Linked DNA regions of Egicoccus sp. AB-alg2. Each later gene encodes a partner of the first gene's protein in a complex. Links are inferred from orthologs where the notes say so. Each region holds a gene or a part of one and is shown in the gene's direction. Other genes may lie near its edges.

The links. Proteins that work in one complex are often made in the same cells at the same time.
Region 2: the proteins of ACERM0_RS15590 (region 1) and pabB are in contact, whole or in part, in a solved structure (PDB 8RP0), measured with the Escherichia coli proteins. The link is inferred for Egicoccus sp. AB-alg2 from one-to-one orthologs.

The regions. Positions count from the first base shown.
Region 1 is NZ_JBGUAX010000007.1:283,176-290,822, forward strand. Bases 2,319-5,214 are described here. They hold ACERM0_RS15590 (aminodeoxychorismate/anthranilate synthase component II), read left to right. Parts: upstream 2,319-3,392; coding sequence 3,393-4,037; downstream 4,038-5,214. Other genes in these bases: ACERM0_RS15585 (AMP-binding protein), read left to right, coding at 2,319-3,387; ACERM0_RS15595 (PDZ domain-containing protein), read right to left, coding at 4,034-5,104; ACERM0_RS15600 (site-2 protease family protein), read right to left, coding at 5,101-5,214. In the rest of the region: ACERM0_RS15575 (polyprenyl synthetase family protein), read right to left, coding at 1-533; ACERM0_RS15580 (LuxR C-terminal-related transcriptional regulator), read right to left, coding at 712-1,407; more of ACERM0_RS15585, read left to right, coding at 1,741-2,318; more of ACERM0_RS15600, read right to left, coding at 5,215-6,303; ACERM0_RS15605 (VLRF1 family aeRF1-type release factor), read left to right, coding at 6,429-7,613; ACERM0_RS15610 (hypothetical protein), read left to right, coding at 7,630-7,647. UniProt on the Escherichia coli protein: Part of a heterodimeric complex that catalyzes the two-step biosynthesis of 4-amino-4-deoxychorismate (ADC), a precursor of p-aminobenzoate (PABA) and tetrahydrofolate.
Region 2 is NZ_JBGUAX010000002.1:295,961-298,846, forward strand. It holds pabB (aminodeoxychorismate synthase component I), read left to right. Parts: upstream 1-626; coding sequence 627-2,147; downstream 2,148-2,886. Other genes in the region: ACERM0_RS04045 (cob(I)yrinic acid a,c-diamide adenosyltransferase), read right to left, coding at 1-246; ACERM0_RS04050 (hypothetical protein), read left to right, coding at 388-630; ACERM0_RS04060 (aminotransferase class IV), read left to right, coding at 2,144-2,886. UniProt on the Escherichia coli protein: Part of a heterodimeric complex that catalyzes the two-step biosynthesis of 4-amino-4-deoxychorismate (ADC), a precursor of p-aminobenzoate (PABA) and tetrahydrofolate.

The DNA.
Region 1 (7,647 bases):
TCGAGGTACTGGCCGGCCATGACCTCCTCGCGCAGCCGGGTGAAGCCGGCGAGGCCGGCCAGCAGCCGCTCCGCCGGGACGTCGGCGGTGAGGAACACCTCGTCGGCCAGCACGAAGGCGAGGTCGCCCAGCAGGATCGCCACCGCCTCCCCGTACGCCTCGGCGTCACCCTGCCAGCCCGCCCCCGCGTGGAGGCGGGCGAAGCTGCGATGCACCGTCGGCTCGCCGCGGCGGGTGTCGGCACGGTCGATGACGTCGTCGTGGGCGAGGGCGCAGGTGTGCAGGAACTCCAGCGCCAGGGCGGGACCCATGACGGACCCGGGCGGCATGCCGCCGCCGGCCGCGTAACCCAACAGCAGCAGCACCGGACGGATGCGCTTGCCGCCGGTCATGAACCGCTGCAGGTGCTCGGCCACCGGGTCGAGCGCCGGGTGGTAGTCGCGCAGCCGCGGCAGGCGCTCGGCGAGGGCGCGTGCGAGTGCCGTGTCCACCTCGGCGCGCAGGGCGGTCACGGCGGGTGGTGCGGCGGTCACGTCGTTCCTCGGTCGGCGGTGACGTCGTCACGCCGGCGCCCGTCGCGCGCGGCAGGTCGCCGCAACCTACCGCGCGTCCAGGGTCGGCTCCGGCGGCTCGTCGGCCGGCCGGGCCGTCGGTCGAATTGCGGCGGGTGGGCGGGCGCCCCCCGCGGACGCAGCGCCCACCCGCCGCACCTCAGCCGGCGTGGGCAAGCGCCGGGATCCGGCGGGGCCCGCGGCTGAGTCCGGCGCGGTTCGCTCCGCCGACGACGGCCGCCGTCAGCTCTGTGCGGTTGCGCGCTCCGGTCTTGGCGAGGATGTTGGACATGTAGTTGCGCACCGTCTTCTCGGCCAGCGACAAGCGGTTCGCGATCTCCCGGTTGGTCGCTCCCTCGACGACCATGGTGAGGATGCGCTGTTCCTGGCCGGTCAGGTCCCGCTTGAGCCGGTCGGGTACCACCGAGGCGCGCGACCGGGCGCGCAGCTCGTCGATGGTCGAGGGGCTGATGAGCGACCGGCCGCGGCCGACCGCGTGCAGCGCCCGGGCCAGGGCGTCGGCGTCGATGTCCTCGGCGAGGTAGCCGAAAGCACCGGCCACGACGGCCTGGAAGAACGTCTCCTCGTCCGCGAAGGGGCTCAGGACCACGGTCCGGGCGCCCGGGACGCGGGTGCGCAGGTGACGGATGAGGTCGGCGCCGCGCCCGTCGGGCAGGTCGGCCCCGACCAGGACCACGTCGGGCCGCAACGTGACGGCCTTGGCCACCCCGGCGGCGACGGATGCCGCCTCTCCGACGACGTGCAACTCGTGGCGGCCGTCGACCATGGCGCGTACGCCCTCGCGTACCACGCAGAACATGTCTACCAGCAGAACCTTGATGGTGGTGTGCTGCATCTTCAGTTGTCCCCGTTGTCGCGCCTCGGCTTCCCGTGCCGCAGCGTCGACTCGGAGGATGGGGGTTTGAGACGTGCTTATCGGTCGAATTGGAGATCGCTTGATCAGGTTGATGCATCGTTGACGCAGCCGTGCAGTGGGCGCGCGAACGAATTTGCTTCGTGCGTTCCGGCGAGCTACTGGAGGGCCGGTGTCCCGTTCCATCGGGCCATCTCCGCGGCCGTTCGGCGGGCCTCCTTGCGGTGCTGACCGGCGTCGGGAGGCCGCCTGACGGCCCCCGATACACTGATCGGCTCGCCCGATCCCCGGAAACGACGAGCCAGGAGTGCCGCGGTGGCCGGACCGCCGGACCCGGCGTCCCTCGAGCGGCCGTGGCTCGCCGCCTACCCGCCCGGGGTACCGCCCACCTACCGTCTGCCGGCGGTCGCGCTGCCGCGCCTGCTCGAGGACGCCGCCCGCGACTTCCCGGGCACGGCCGCACTGGTGAGCGACGGCCGCGGGGTCGACTACGCGTCCCTGCGTGACCGCGTGGACGACCTCGCCCGCCGGTTCGCCGGCACCGGTCTGGTACCCGGCGACCGGGTGCTGGTCGGCCTGCACAACGGCGTGGTCGCGCCCGTCGTACTGCTCGCGCTGTGGCGCCTGGGGGCGGCGGTCGTGCCCGTGCCACCCGACCTGCCGGCCGAACGGCTGCGGGCGATCGCGCAGGACGCGGGCGTGGCCGCCGTCGTCGGTACCGCCCGGGTGCTGCACGAGCTGCGTCAGCACGTCGCGCTCCCCCCGATCGCGGTGTGCGTGAGCGGCGAGGAGTGGCCGGGGCCCCGTCGCCGTCTTCGATTGCCGCGGCGTCCACATCGCGGCGGGCACGACCACGTCCGGCTCGCCGACCTGCTGGCCGGTGACGGTGCGCGGACGGTCCCGGCGGCGCCCGAGCCCGACACCGTCGCGGCCCTGGTCTACCGCGCCCGCGGTGACGACCTGCGTGGGGTGGGGCTCACCCACGCCAACCTCGTCGCCAACGCCTTCCAGGCCCGTCTCTGGGTCCCCGACGTGCAGGCTGGGCGTGAGCGGGTGCTGGTGGCCGACCCGCTGCACGAGGTGTTGCCCCTGACGCTGGGGCTGCTGGCCGGCGTGCTGTCCGCCGCGACGATCGTGCTCCTCGACCGTCCCGAGCCCGCCGCCCTGGCCCGCGCGATCGAGCGGGAGAAGCCGACGCTGTTCCCGACCGTTCCCGCCCGGCTCGGTGCTCTGCTGGCGGACCGTGACGGGGCACGTCGCGACCTGACCTCCCTGCGCGTCTGCGTCGCGGGCGGCGCGCCCCTCGATCCGCGCCTGGCCGCCGAGGTGGAGCGGCGTACCGGCGGCGCCCGCGTCCGTGAGGGCTACGGGCTCGCCGAGGCGGCACCGCTCACCCACGCCCAGCCGGTCTACGGGCGGGCGACGTTCGGCACGATGGGCCTGCCCGTGACGGACACGGTCGCGATCGTCGTCGACCCCGACGACTTCGGCCGGGTGTTGCCCCCGGACACGCCGGGCATGCTCCTGGTCCACGGTCCCCAGGTGGCGCCCGGCTACCGGGACCGACCCGAGCTCACGGCGCGGACGTTCGTGGACGGCTGGCTGGTCACCGGCGACCTCGCGACGGTCGACGCCGACGGCGTCTTCACCCACGTCGGGCGCATCGACGAGGTCGTCAAGCGCGAGGGCCGGTTCGTGTCCCCCCGGCACGTCGAGGCGGCGCTGCTGCACCATCCCGCCGTCGCCCGCGCCGGTGTCGTCGCGTCCGGTGACCTGCTGCTGGGGGCCGTCGTGACGCGCCGGCGGACCCGCCTCGGCAGCGACGTCCTCGTGGAACACTGTCGCCAGCTGCTGGACGCCGCCGCCGTCCCCGACCGGGTGACCGTCGTGGACCGGCTGCCCGAGACCGCGGCGGGCGACCTCGACCGCGACGACCTGCGCCAGCTGCTGGCGGGAGGGTGAGCGACGTGACCGACGGTCCGACACCGGTGTCCGACGGCGACCGGCCGCGACTGCTGCTCGTCGACAACTACGACTCGTTCACCTACAACCTCGCACAGGAGCTGGGTGAGCTGGGCGCGGACGTCGAGGTGGTGCGCAACGACGCCTTCACGCTGGACGAGCTCGAGGCCGACCTGCCCGACGGCGTGGTGATCTCGCCCGGCCCCGGCACGCCCGACGACGCGGGGCTGTCCAACGACGTCGTGCGGCTGGTGGCCGGGCGGCGACCGCTGCTGGGGGTGTGTCTCGGCCACCAGTGCATCGGCGAGGTCTACGGTGGCCACATCGTGCGGGCCCCGGTGCTCGTGCACGGCAAGACCAGCCCCATCTACCACCGGCGGGAGGGCGTGCTCGCCGACCTGCCGGTGCCCTTCGACGCGACCCGGTACCACTCGCTGGTCGTCGACCGCCAGACACTGCCCTCCGCATTGAAGGTCACCGCGGAGACCTCCGACGGGCTGATCATGGCGATGCGCCACCGCGAGGTGGACGTCGAGGGCGTGCAGTTCCACCCGGAGTCGGTACTGACCAGCGCCGGGATGCAGCTGCTGGGCACCTTCGTGGCCCGCTGCGCCACCGCGGCGACACCGGCCGACGCGCCGGTCGCCTAGCGGCCCTTGCCGCGCAGCGCGTCGATCGCCTCCTCGACGGTCGCGACCCCGATCACGTCGAGGTCCGGTGGTGCCGTCGTCAGCGCCTGGTCGAGCTGCGACGCGGGGACCAGGACCACGTCCGCGCCGTACTCGGCCGCGGCCAGCATCTTCTCCGGCACCCCGCCGACCGGGCCGACCCGGCCGTCGGCGTCCACGCTGCCGGTGCCCAGCACGGTGCGTCCCCGCAGCAGGTCCTCCTCGGCCAGCAGGTCGTACACCGTCACGGCGACCATCATGCCGGCGCTGGGACCGCCGATGCGGGTCGTCGACGCGAGGCGGACGTCGAACGGCAACTCGATGTCGTAGACGGCCGTCTCCACCGAGATGCCCATCGCGGGGAAGTCGACGCCGGGCAGTTCGCCGAGGACGACCGAGGTCTGGATCGTCTCCTCCCCGCGGCGGACCTCCAGCGCGATCTGCTCGCCGACGGCGCCGGCGCGCGTGCGGGCCTGGATCTCCTCGGCGGCGACGACCGCCTGCCCGTCGACGGCGACGATGACGTCGCGCGGCTGCAGGACCCCGTCGGCCGGGCTGCCGGGCAGCACGCTGACGACCACGGGTTCGGACAGGATCGTCGTCTCCACCCCTGCGGCCTGCGCCCCGATGACCGCGGCGATCTCGAACTGCCGGCCGAAGACCTCGCGCTGCCCGGCGAAGAAGGTGTCCCGGTCGACGTCCGGCGGGAACACCTGCGCGAGCGGGATGAGCCGGCGCTGGTCGGAGACGGCCGCCCGCAACGACTGCAAGGTCGGCTGTTGGCGCAGGAACACGGTCAGCAGCGACGCGCTGCCGTCGAGTTCGGTCGTCTCCGTCCCCTCGATCTCCAGGAGCGGTTCGATCTCCGTCGGACCGCCGGGGACGTACTCCACGTAGGGCAGCGGCACCAGCACCGCCGCCCACAGCACGATCGCCAGCGTCAGCGTGTAGAAGCCCACCCGCCACCACGACCGGGGCCGCGGTCGTGTGGGCGGCGTGGGCTCGGGAACCGGCGGTGGGCCCGACGTCGTCACGTCCGGCTGGCTCACGACGCCGGCTCCGTGGCCTTGTCCGGTGCGGGCGTGCCACCGTTGCGGCGCAGTGCCGTGAGGGCGCGTGCCACCTCGCGTTCGGTGACCACGCCGACGTCACGCCCGTCGGCGTGCAGCCGCACGGCGTGCACCTTGCCGGAGAAGGCGGCGATCAGGTCGCGGACGTCGTCGTCCAGGCCGACCCGCGGCAGGTGGTCGACGTGCTGGAGCAGGTCGCGGGCCACCCGGGCCGCGCGGTCGGTCGGGTGCAGCTCGACGAGCTCACGCACCGAGAGGACCCCGGCGAGGTGGCCGTTGGGGCCGCTCCCGAGGGGCGCGTCGCCCGTCGGGTGGTCCGCGGCGACGGGCAGCAGCGTCCGACCGGGCGCGACCGTGTCCGGGTCCAGCAGGTGCAGCGGCTGGTCGGGGTGGACCGCGTCGGGCAGCCGACCGACGAGGTCGCGGGCCGCCCGACCCTCGAGGAGCGCGTCCACGTCGCTCTGGCGGATCTCGGCCCGCGCCGCCGACCACAGGAAGAAGCCGACGGCGAGCCACATCAACGCGCCGAAGAGCCCGTCCGTGCCGGCGACCTGCACGGCCCGTACGCCCAGCAGCATCAGCCCGATCGCCAGCGCCTGACCGGCGCGGGCGGCGATGCGCAGCGCGCGCCGACGGTCCTTCAGCAGCCACCACAGGCCGGCGCGCAGTACCCGGCCGCCGTCCAGCGGGGCGCCGGGGACGAGGTTGAACACGGCCAGCACGACGTTGACCCAGGCCAGCAGGCCCGCCACCTCGGCGATCGGCGCGGCCGCGGCGGCGGGCAGCGACCACGTCGCCCACGTCCCGAACAGGCCGAAGGCCGCGCCGCACACGAGGCTGATCCAGGGGCCGACCGCGGCCACGACGAACTCGTCACGAGGCGTCTCGGACGCGGCGTGCATCTCCGTCACGCCGCCGAACAGGAACAGCGTGATGCGCGGCACCTCGAGGCCGCGGTGGCGCGCCTCGAGGGCGTGCGCCACCTCGTGGGCCAGGATCGAGGCGATGAACAACAGGCAGCCGATCCCGGCCATGACGATGGCGGTCGACAGCGCGTGCGACTCCCGGAACCGCGCCGCGAAGAACCAGGCCACCAGCGCGGCGAACGGCACCAACGACACGTCGAGACGCACCTCGACGCCACGGATGCGGGTGAGCCGAACGGCGCGGGAGAACATGCGGGGACGGTACCCGCAACGCCGCTGGTCCCGATGGCCGACCCGCTGGCCGCCGCGCGCCCCCCGTCGTCCGTCCGTGCCGCACGCCTCCGCACGCGCCCCGCGCGAGGGCTACGGTCGGCGTCATGAACCTCGCTGACTCGCTCATCAACGACCTCATCGACTTCACGGACGAGCAGGGTGTGCTCTCGTTCTACGTGGGGCACACACCGGCTCAGGCAGCCGACCCGCAGCCGACCCAGCCGATCGAGATCCGCAACCAGGTCCGGGACCTGAAGGCACGACTCGCGGAGAGCGACAAGGACCTCGCCGCTGCCGTGGAGAGACGCATCGACGCGCTCGACGGCGAACTCGAGCGACTCCTCGATCCCAAGGCCCACGGGCAGGGGCGGGCGTTGTTCGTGGGCGTGGCCTCGGGTCGCACCGCCTCCGTGGCGCTGCAGATCCCCTTCCGGGAGCGCGTGATCCACCACGAACGGGCCTTCCTGCGTCCGCTCGTGGCCGCCGTCGACGAGGGGCGCCCCGCGGGCATCCTCGTGCTCTCGCGCAGCGGCTCGCGCCTGCTGCACTGGAAGGTCGGTGAAGCCGAGGAACTGACCAGCGACACGTTCGAGCTCACCGACGCGCAGCTCGCCGACCGCAAGAGCGGTCCGTCGCCGGCCGCCCCGCAGATCCAGGGCCACGGCGTCGACCACAAGGAGATGTTCGAGAACCGCGTCGACGAGAACCGCAACCGCTGGCTGCGCTCGCTCGTCGACGAGGTCGTCGGCACCGCCAAGGAGCACGGCTGGGACCGGCTGGTGGTGGCCGGCAGCGCCCAGGTGCGCGAGTACGCGACGAACCTGATCGGCGAGTCCGACGGGCTGCGCGTCATCCAGGCCGACTCGGACTGGGAGCACCAGAGCCCCGCCGCCATCTCCGCCAGCGTCTGGCCGATCCTGCGTTCGGTCCACGAGGAGCGCGAACACGAACTGGTCGACCTGGTGATGGACCGGGCGCTGTCCAACAACGCCGGTGCCCTGGGCCTGCTGGACGTCTGCGACGCCCTCAACCAGGGCCGGGTCGCGCACCTGCTGTTCGACGACCGGCTCCAGTTGACCGGCTACCGCTCGTCCGAGGACACGCTGCACCCGGAGCTCACCGGTCAGCTCACCCAGTCCGAGGGCGTGGAGTTCCACGAGGAGCCGCTGTTCGTGGAGCGGATGATCGAGAAGGCCGTCGCCACGGGCGCGGCCATCACCCCGGTCGCGCAGGCCCCGGCGGCGCCGCTGGGCGCGTACGACGGCGTCGCCGCACTGCTGCGGTGGTGACGGCGGCGTGCCGGGCATGCGCGACACGTCGGGC
Region 2 (2,886 bases), on another replicon or contig:
GGGCTGCAGGCGCTCCCAGTGCTCCACCAGCGTCGCCAGCTGCGCCCCGACGACGAACAGTTCGCGCTGGACCTCCAGCACGAGGTCGTGGAGGTGGCCCGTCAGCTCGGCCCGGGCCAGCCCCAGCGCACTGCAGGTCTCGTCGACGGTGCCGTAGGCGGTCGTGCGCAGGTCGTCCTTGTCGACCCGACCGCCGTAGAGCAGCCCGGTCGTGCCGTCGTCGCCGCGCTTGGTGTAGACCTTCAAGCTTCGTCTCGTTCGCTCGTCGCCCGGCCGCCGAGCGTAGCCACGCGGGACCGGCGGCCCCTGCCGACGGCCGGCCGCTCGGCGCGTTGTGGGCCGCCTGACCAAGCCGGTAGGTTCCGCTCCCCCATCGCTGGAGACGCCGTGGCCACGGATCGTTCGCCCCGCCGGGACTTCCGTGTCCTGACCCGGCGGCGCGGTGGCTACGACGGCGCGGAGATGTACGACGTGCAGCTCCAGGTCGCCGGCACCGGCGCGCTCGTGTGGGCCCAGACGTTCTCCGACCACGCGCAGGCGGACGCGTTCGAGCGCCAGCTCGAGGAGGACCTCGACACGCTCGACGACGCGTCGTTCCGGCGCAAGTACGGCGTGCCGTCCACGACGTGAGCGACACGGCCGTGGGCAGGGAGGACGAGCTGCGGTACGCCGAGGTGCCGCGTCCGCCGCGACTCGCCGACGGCACCGTGGACCTCGACACGCTGGTCGAGCGGTGTCAGGCCGCCGCCCTGCTGGAGTCGGGCGACGGTGACGGCTGGTCCTACGTGGTGCCGCCGTCCACCGCCCGGCTGGTCGACGACGGCAGCCGTACGTGGTTCGTCGACGGCGAAGGTGGCGTGCACGACGCGGGAGCGGATCCCTTCACGGCGGTGGACGCGTGGTGCGAGCGCCTGGGGATTCGACCCACCGACCCACGTCCGACGACGCCGGGCCTGCCCGCCTTCACCGGCGGTTTCGTCGGTGCGCTGTCCTACGACCTGGGCCACCGGATCGAGGACCTGCCCCGGCGACTGGCGGACGACCGCGGCAGCCCGGCCCTGTGGCTGCAGTTGACCGAAGTCGTGGTCGCCGTCCCGCCCGCCCGTGACCGCGTGGTGGTGGTCGGCCGCGACCTGCTCCGCCGCGGCCGCGCCGAGGCCGAGGTCCGCGAGGTGTGCCGCCGGCTGGACACCCGCTCCCGCCCCACGACCACGCCGCCCGGGACCTCGCCGCCCTCCCCCGCGACCGCGGTGTCCCCCACGACCGACGTCGCGTTGACCACCAGCCTCCACCGCGACGCCCATCTCGCCGCCGTGCGTGCCGTGTTGGAACACATCGCCGCTGGCGACGTGTTCCAGGTCAACCTGACCCAGCGCCTCACCAGCCGCTGGCCGCACGACCTGTGGCGCCTGTACCGCGCGCTGCGGCATGAGTCGCCCGCGCCGTTCGCGGCCGCCATTCCTGCGATCGGCGTGGCCTCCATCTCCCCGGAGACGTTCCTCGCCGTCGACGGTTCCCGGGTCATGACCAGGCCGATCAAGGGCACGCGGCCGCGCGCGCCCGACCCCGACCTCGACGCCGCGCTCGCCGACGACCTGGCCACCTCCGACAAGGACCGGGCGGAGAACGTCATGGTCGTCGACCTCGAGCGCAACGACCTCGGGCGCGTGTGCCGTGACGGCAGCGTGCAGGTGCCCGAGCTGGCCGTCGTCGAGGCACATCCCACCGTCTGGCACCTGGTTTCCACGGTGGTCGGCGACCTACGCGCCGACGTCGGTTACGGCGACCTGCTCCGTGCCACGTTCCCGTGCGGCTCGATCACCGGCGCGCCGAAGATCGCGGCGATGCGCATCATCGAACGGCTGGAGCAGGCCCGCCGCGGCTGGTACTGCGGCGCGGTCGGCTTCCTCTCACCGGGGGCGGCGCGCCTGTCCGTCGCGATCCGGACCGCCACCCTGCACCCGGGCGGGCAGGTCGACTACGGCGCGGGCGGCGGGATCGTGGCGGACTCCGACCCGGACGACGAGCGTCGGGAGAGCTTCGACAAGGCCGCCGCGTTCCTGCGGGCCGTCGGGGCCCGGCGGCCGGACGGCGGCGGGCCCGGCTCGCCGGCCGTCGCCGGCCACGGACGCACGGAGCCGCGATGAGCGCTTCCCTGCAGGTGTGGATCGGCGGTCGTCTGATGCCGGCCGAGCAGGCGACCGTGTCCGTCTTCGACCGCGGCTTCCGGAACGGCGAGGGGGTCTTCGAGACCTTCCGGGCCTACGGCGACCACGTCTTCCGCCTCGCCGGTCACGTGGACCGGGCCATCGCCGGTGCCGCCGAGCTCGGCTTCTCGCCCGGCCCTCGCGACGTGCTGTGTGCGGCGGTCGCCGACACGGCGCGCGCCAACCTCGACGCCCTCGACGGTCAGGACAGCGCGCTCCGTCTGACGGTCTCGGCCGGCAGCATCGAACCGGACTCGCCGTTCCCCGGCCGAGCCGTCGGCGAGCCGACGATCGTGGTCACCTCGCACCGGCTGCAGCTGGACCCGCGACGCACCGAGGTGGGCCTGCGGGCGATCACGGTCCCGATGGCGCGGGAGCTGCCGCACGTGAAGGCGGTCTCCTACCTGGTGGCCGTGACGGCCAAGCGCCGCGCCCGCGAGGAAGGCGCCGACGAGGCCCTTTTGACCAGCCCGTCCGGCGAGGTCCTCGAAGGGGCCAGCTCGAACCTGTTCGCCGTGGTCGACGGGGTCCTCGTCACCCCGCCGACGGACGCGGGCCTGCTCGCCGGCGTGACCCGGCAGGTCGTCCTGGAGGTCGCCGAACGGTTCGGCATCCCGGTGGAGGCCCGGACGCTGACGGCCGACGGGCTGGCTGCTGCCGACGAGGCGTTCCTGACGGC